DNA from 3 places in the Methylobacillus draconifructus genome. Region 1 is predicted to be linked to each of the others. Evidence: predicted binding sites of a transcription regulator. Region 1 holds the regulator's gene; each other region holds the start of a gene.

Evidence for each region. The regulator sigma-54, encoded in region 1, starts transcription at its own class of promoters, with help from an activator protein. The targets are predictions, from matches to a motif close to TGGCACNNTTCCTGCT.
Region 2: the regulator sigma-54 is predicted to act here: its motif matches at 1,371-1,386, upstream of ACJSDX_RS06420 (DUF1549 and DUF1553 domain-containing protein).
Region 3: the regulator sigma-54 is predicted to act here: its motif matches at 1,060-1,075, upstream of ACJSDX_RS12380 (class II aldolase/adducin family protein).

What each region holds. Positions count from the first base shown of each region.
Region 1 covers NZ_JBJQII010000004.1:95,968-98,239, forward strand. The annotation lists gene lptB (LPS export ABC transporter ATP-binding protein) at 1-426, shown strand, start outside; gene ACJSDX_RS09325 (RNA polymerase factor sigma-54) at 446-1,912, shown strand; gene hpf (ribosome hibernation-promoting factor, HPF/YfiA family) at 1,942-2,268, shown strand.
Region 2 covers NZ_JBJQII010000002.1:547,744-550,015, forward strand. The annotation lists gene ACJSDX_RS06420 (DUF1549 and DUF1553 domain-containing protein) at 1-1,111, opposite strand, end outside; gene ACJSDX_RS06425 (efflux RND transporter permease subunit) at 1,764-2,272, shown strand, end outside.
Region 3 covers NZ_JBJQII010000005.1:250,168-252,439, reverse strand. The annotation lists gene ACJSDX_RS12385 (sigma-54 interaction domain-containing protein) at 1-783, opposite strand, end outside; gene ACJSDX_RS12380 (class II aldolase/adducin family protein) at 1,197-1,868, shown strand; gene ACJSDX_RS12375 (ABC transporter substrate-binding protein) at 1,883-2,272, shown strand, end outside.

The sequences.
Region 1 (2,272 bases):
CAGGCCATCCTCGAATTGCAGAACATGACGGCCGAGCAGCAGAAGGAACAGCTTGAATCCCTGCTGCAGGAGCTCCATATCACCCATATACGCAACAACATGGCGGTAAGCCTTTCGGGCGGCGAGCGCCGCCGGGTGGAAATCGCCCGATGTCTGGCGACCAATCCCAGCTTCATCCTACTGGATGAGCCGTTTGCCGGGATCGACCCGATTGCCGTGCTGGACATCCAGAAGATCGTGCGTTTCCTGACCGAGCGCAATATCGGGGTACTGATCACGGACCATAATGTCCGTGAAACATTGGGCATATGCGATCGCGCCTACATCGTGAATGAAGGCCGCGTATTCGCATCGGGGAAGCCCAGCGAGATCATACATAACGAAAGTGTAAGAGAAGTTTACTTGGGCAAGGATTTCCGCCTGTAGTCAACGCAGAATTAGAGAGATGAAACAAAGTCTACAGCTAAAATTTTCCCAGAACCTGGCATTGACGCCGCAGTTGCAGCAGTCGATCAAGCTGTTGCAGCTGTCTTCGCAGGAACTCAACCAGGAGCTGGAGTCGCTGCTGCAGGCCAACCCCTTGCTGGAGCGCATAGACGGTCCGGACGGGGCTGCCGAGATGTCCGAAAGCTACAGTCCCGCTCCGGATGCCGCGGTCGCCGCTCCCGCCAGCGAGGCACCTGCGCCAGCCAGCGAGGAGTTGCCGCGCGTTGACGAATTCGGCGGAGGGGACGATTACTTCGAATCTTTCCAGGGCAGCAACCGCTGGGAAGAGGGCGGCGCCAACAATGACGACGACAACGACTTCAGCTTCCAGGAAGCGGTCAACCTTACCCTACGCGAGCACCTATTGAGCCAGATCAAGCTGCTGCCGTTGTCCGAACGCGACCAGACCTTGGCAATGGTGCTGGTGGACGCCATCAACGACGACGGCTACCTCGAGCAGTCGCTGGAAGAGCTGGCCGAGCTGCTGCCGGAAGAGCTCGAAATCGACCTGCTCGAACTCGAAACCGCGCTCAAGCATATCCAGAACCTGGATCCCCCTGGTATTGGCGCCCGCAACCTTGCGGAGTGCCTGGCATTGCAACTGCGCGCCCTGCCCGCAGAAACGCCTTTTGTTGATCTGGCGATCAAGGTTGCAGAGCAACACTTGCCTTTGCTGGCGAGCCGCGATTACACGCGCCTGCGCAAGCTGCTGCATTGCGACGACGACGTCCTGAAAACGGTGCAGCAGCTGGTGATCCAGCTCAACCCGCGCCCGGGCGGCGAGTTCAGCCATATCACCTCGGACCACTACATCCAGCACGAAATCGTGGTGAAGAAGGTCAAGGGTATCTGGATCGCCAGCCTCAATGACGAAGTGGTGCCCAAGCTACGCATCAACCAGCTTTATGCCGGCATCCTGAAACGTAATCGCGATAGCTCCAGTCAATACCTCATGAGCCAGATGCAGGAAGCGAAATGGATGATCAAGAACATCCAGCAGCGTTTTTCCACCATCCTGCGCGTGTCGCAGGCGATTGTGGACAGGCAGCGCAACTTCTTCGAGCATGGCGAAGTCGCCATGCGTCCGCTGGTGCTGCGCGAGATCGCCGACGAGTTGGGCCTGCATGAATCCACCGTGTCGCGCGTGACGACGCGAAAGTACATGCTCACACCGCGCGGCGTGTACGAGTTGAAGTATTTCTTCGGCAGCCATGTTGCGACGGAGTCTGGCGGTGCTTGCTCCGCCACGGCGATCCGCGCGTTGATCAAGCAGATGGTGAGCGAGGAAAACCCGAAGAAGCCGCTGTCTGACAACCAGATTACCGACATCCTCGGCAAACAAGGCATAGTTGTTGCAAGAAGAACCATAGCGAAATACCGCGAGTCTCTACAGATACCCGCGGCCAACCAGCGCAAGTCGCTTTGATTTGCGCGTTTTCAAGTAAGGAGAGCGTTATGAATTTGCACCTGACCGGACATCACCTCGACGTTACCCCAGCCCTGCGCGAATATGTGCAGTCCAAGCTGGCCCGACTCAGCAATCACTTTGACCATGTGATTGACCTCAAGGTCACGCTGAGCGTGGAGAAACTGGTGCAAAAGGCGGAAGCCACCCTGCATGTGCCGGGCAACGACCTGCACGCGGAATGCGGGGCGGAAAGCATGTACAGCGCGATTGACTCGCTGGCGGACAAGCTGGACCGCCAGGTAGTGAAGCATAAGGAAAAAGTCAGCAACCACAACCAGGCATCCGGAGGTCTGAAGCACCAGGCGGTCGAGTAACCTC
Region 2 (2,272 bases), on a different contig from region 1:
GCTCATGGTTGCCACCGAAGAATACATAGCTTTGCGGCGCATCCTGGTATCCCAGCTCAGTCATTGCCGAAATGGTATCCGACCCCTTGCTGGGCTTGAGCTTATCGAGCTTTTTCAACTCATCCGTCAGCCGCTTATATTCCACCCACTTTTCGGCATGAGCTGGGATATGTTCGGGGCTATCCTTGTTTTCGCCCGTCACCCGCAGATAACCGCCGAAATCCTCCTCGGTCGTCACATTGGCCAAGCGATGATGCACCCAGCGATCCGTGGCGTTCCATTCCTCCTTGGGCTTAAAGATGGATTCACGGCTATCGGTCAAATAGCGCTCCCGATGGTACTTTTCCGCTGCGGCCCTGATTGGCTCGATGATGGCGGCACGCTTGTCCCTGAGCTCCTTGGTCGCTGCTTCCCATTTCGCCAGGTCTTGCTCGTATTGAATTTCAACCGGGCCTTTGGGCGCGGGAATGTTCTCAACCAGATTCACATTGGCAAAGAACGAATGCAATGCGAAATAGTCCTTCTGCGTAATCTTGTCGGACTTATGGTTGTGGCACCTTGCGCACTCAAGCGTGGTACCCAGGATTGCAGTGCCGATCGTATCGGTAATGTCTGTCGCGATCTGGTATTTGCGCTGTATCAAGTCGCGCGAATTCTTGTTGTCGGGAAAGCCAGCCAGGAACCCGGTAGCAATCAATGCATTGTTGTCGCCGGGATACAACTCATCTCCGGCCAATTGCTCCTTGAGAAATTGGTTATACGGCTTGTCTTCATTGAAAGCGTTGATGACATAGTCGCGATAGCGCCACATATTAGGACGGGTGTAATCATTCTGAAAGCCGGTACTATCGGCATAACGGGCCAGATCCAACCATTTGCGCGCTTGGCGCTCGCCATAGCGCGGCGAAGCCAGCAAACGATCCACCAGCTTCTCATAGGCGTTCGGCGATTTATCGTTAACAAAAGCGTCAACCTCGGCGGTGGTTGGAATCAAGCCCCAGGCATCTAAAGTTGCACGGCGGATAAACGCGGCACGGCTAGCTTCCGGGGAAGGCTTGATACCCTTCTCTTCCAACTTGGCAAGCACAAATGCGTCTATGGGCGTACGCACGAATTTCTTTTGCTGTATGGCAGGAACTGCTGGCGAAGCGATAGGCTGCCAAGCCCAATCGCGATCCTTGCCTCTGCTTGTGCCAGCTTTTGCAGAAGCATCTGTCTCAGACTCTGCCGCAATAGCCCAGCTTGTGCCAAGCAACATGACTAGAATCAAAAAACTAACGTTTTTTCTCATTTTGGATGATTCCTTAATTGTCGGATAATCAGCATTTTTAAACCTTAAAAACGCCAATGCGTTAAACCCACAATTCATGAGCATTTAATGTGCCAGCCAAACCACCCCCTTCCACAATATAAATTAATACATTGATTTAAAATAAAAAAACAATATAACCCTTTATTTGAGAAGCAAAAAATTTCCCATAATCTGCTGTGGCAACAACAGAAAACCAAAAGAAAATGTTGATCCCAATACAGTCGAATTTTTTGACATCAACTTTCAGACTGCACCAATTAAAACAGGTGATCGAAAATCAACATGGAGCTGCTTGAAAATAAACAATTCTTCGTAATTTTTAGCTTTTATATGGCGGATTCCTACGTTTATTTTCAGGTATGATTTTTGCTATTTATCTCGGTCCTTGCGTGAGAATTCCTCAGCAGTCACGTCAGATATTCAGCAGAAATATCGGAGATAAATTTTAGTTATGTGGATTGTCAATATTGCCCTTCGCCGCCCTTACACCTTTATTGTCGCGGCGCTTTTAATTGTATTGTCCACGCCCTACGTCCTGCGCAACATGCCGATGGATATATTCCCTAATATCCATATTCCCGTGATCGCCGTTACCTGGACTTACAACGGACTTTCCGCAAAGGAAATTGCAGACCGCATCACCAGTCCGACCCTGCGCGGGCTCAATCAAACAGTAGAGGATGTCGAACACACGGAATCGGTCTCATTGAATGGCCTGTCCATCAGCAAGATATTTTTCCAGCAAGGAACCGACATCCGCTCAGCAATGACCCAGGTGCTTTCCAACGTCACGACTGCCCAGCGCTCCATGCCGCTCGGCATGCAACCGGCGCAAGTGGTCCAATACTCAGCGACAGACCTCCCCCTGATACAGCTCGGCCTGTCGAGCGAGACCGTTTCCGATATTGAAATTGGCGATGCCGTCAACAATATCCTGCGTCCCAACCTCCTGAAGATTCA
Region 3 (2,272 bases), on a different contig from region 1:
GTGGATGACATTCTCGAGTTCGCGGATATTTCCCGGCCACGGATAATGAAGCAATTGCTGAATGGTTTCTGGCGCGAGCTTGGGGATGTCGGTATGCAAGCGCGACTTGTAGACGTTCAGGAAATGCTCGACCAGGGGCAGGATATCGCCAGGGCGCTCACGTAAAGGCGGCAAATCGACAGGCACTACCTTGATGCGGTAATACAAGTCTTCGCGGAATCGCCCGGCACGTACCGCTTCTTCTAGGTCCACGTTGGTGGCCGCTATCAGACGGACGTCGATCGGTGTGGATTTGCGTGAACCCAGGCGCACGACCTCACGTTCTTGCAGCACTCGCAATAATTTGACCTGCGTCGATTGAGGCAGGTCGCCTATTTCATCAAGAAACAAGGTGCCGCCATTGGCAGACTCAAACCACCCGGTCTTGGCGCTTGTCGCTCCCGTGAAGGCGCCACGCTCGTAACCGAACAATTCGCTTTCTACCAGGGTTTCTGAAAAAGCTCCGCAATTGATGGCCTGGAAAGGGCCATCGCGCCGATTGCTTAGCGCATGGATATGACGGGCAATCAACTCCTTGCCAGTGCCGGTTTCGCCAATGATCAGGGCGGTGGCGTTGCTGGCGGCAATTTTTTCAATCAGGTTCAATAACCCCTGGGACCTGGGGTCGCTGAAGACCAGCGCGCTTGCGCGCACGGATAGGCTGACAGAGCTGGGATTGGGGTGCGTGATGACGTGATCAGCGCTTTCGAATGCCCGCTCATAATTCCATAGTTCAGCATGCATTGCTTAGGACTTTCTATGTAGAAACTTCCCACAATATACGCACAATCCTTTAGCTGGTCTAAAACTATATTTTTATATTTATATTCTTTTTTGGAATAAAAAAACTGCTGGAGAACGGTTGTTGTTTCCTGAGCAATTATTCAATGGCATCCACTGTTTGTATTGCAGCAACTGTTGATTTTTAAACAGATGGGTTGGAGCCAAGTACTTTTTGTGCTGGATGTATGTGTATGAAATACATAGGGTATTGTGCAATTTTATAGGGTGGATTGCTCTTGGCATGTGTTTTGCCACTTTAGTTATCAAGATGCCCGGCAGGTCCCGCCTGCCTTTCATGATGACTACAGAGGTGAATGATGACCATAACCGCAATTGAGACAGAAAACGATCTAGAAGCTTTTGCTGCACAAGTCTTGGCTGACGCCAAGATCGCGTTTGCCGCGTTTCGCAATACCGGCACCATTACTGCTAACGGGACGGTGGGCTTTGTCGAGCGCGTGCCCGGCGAGGAAAAGCTGGTCATCGTGAATGATCCCGGCCCGTTCAATTGGGATGGCCGTGGCTTGCAGGCGGTCGTCGTGGACTTTGAAGGCAATGTGGTGCTGGGCAAGGGAAGCGCCGCCGGCTCGACCCGCTACACCAAGCTCTTCAAGGAGCATGCGGACATCACGACGATTTCACATGTGCATTCCCCCTATCTGGGCGCCTGGGCGCAAACCCATCGTACATTGCCAATCCGTTACGTTCCGGTGCAGCGTTATAACCTGATTCGTGAAATTCCTATTTATATAGACCGCCGCCAGCAAGAAGTGGATTTCATTCTTGACCAGATCAAGCTGAATCCGCACAACACGGCAATCCTGGAAGCCAATGGCGGGTCTACCGTTTGGGGCAAGCAGGGTTTGCGCAAGACCGCCGAGTTTATCCTCATCCTTGAAGAGGGCGCGCAAATCCAGACCTTGGCGGACGCGATTGGCGGATCCCGTGATTACGGTCCTGGGGTGTTGGCGCAGCAATGGAAGATGGCCAAGATTTACGACCAGGCCAAGGGCTTGAACCTGCTGCCAGCGACTGACCTGGGTTAATCGAGGGGTCGGCAATGAGTGAGCTAATAAATAGTGTAGACCAGATCTGGTTTACCCGTTGTCCGGTGCCGACTGCCACCGGCATTGCCTATAAGCTGGGCTGGCTGGATGAGGAGTTTGCAAAGGATGGGATTACCGTCTCCACTCTGCAGGACGGCCCGCGCGAATACAACCGGCATCACTATGACCACCAGTTGCCTACCCTCATCCGCGAAGGGGGCAACTTGCTGGCGATCGCCGCCCGTGCGCAATATGCGCCTACGCGCCTGATCGGGTTGACGTGGATAGACGAGTGGCAGGCGATCCTGGTGAGGCCCGATTCCGGGATTGCCGAGCCGCACCAGCTCAAGGGAAGGCGCTTGGCCTTGCCTGCCTTTGTCGATCACCCGATCAAGGACCATGTG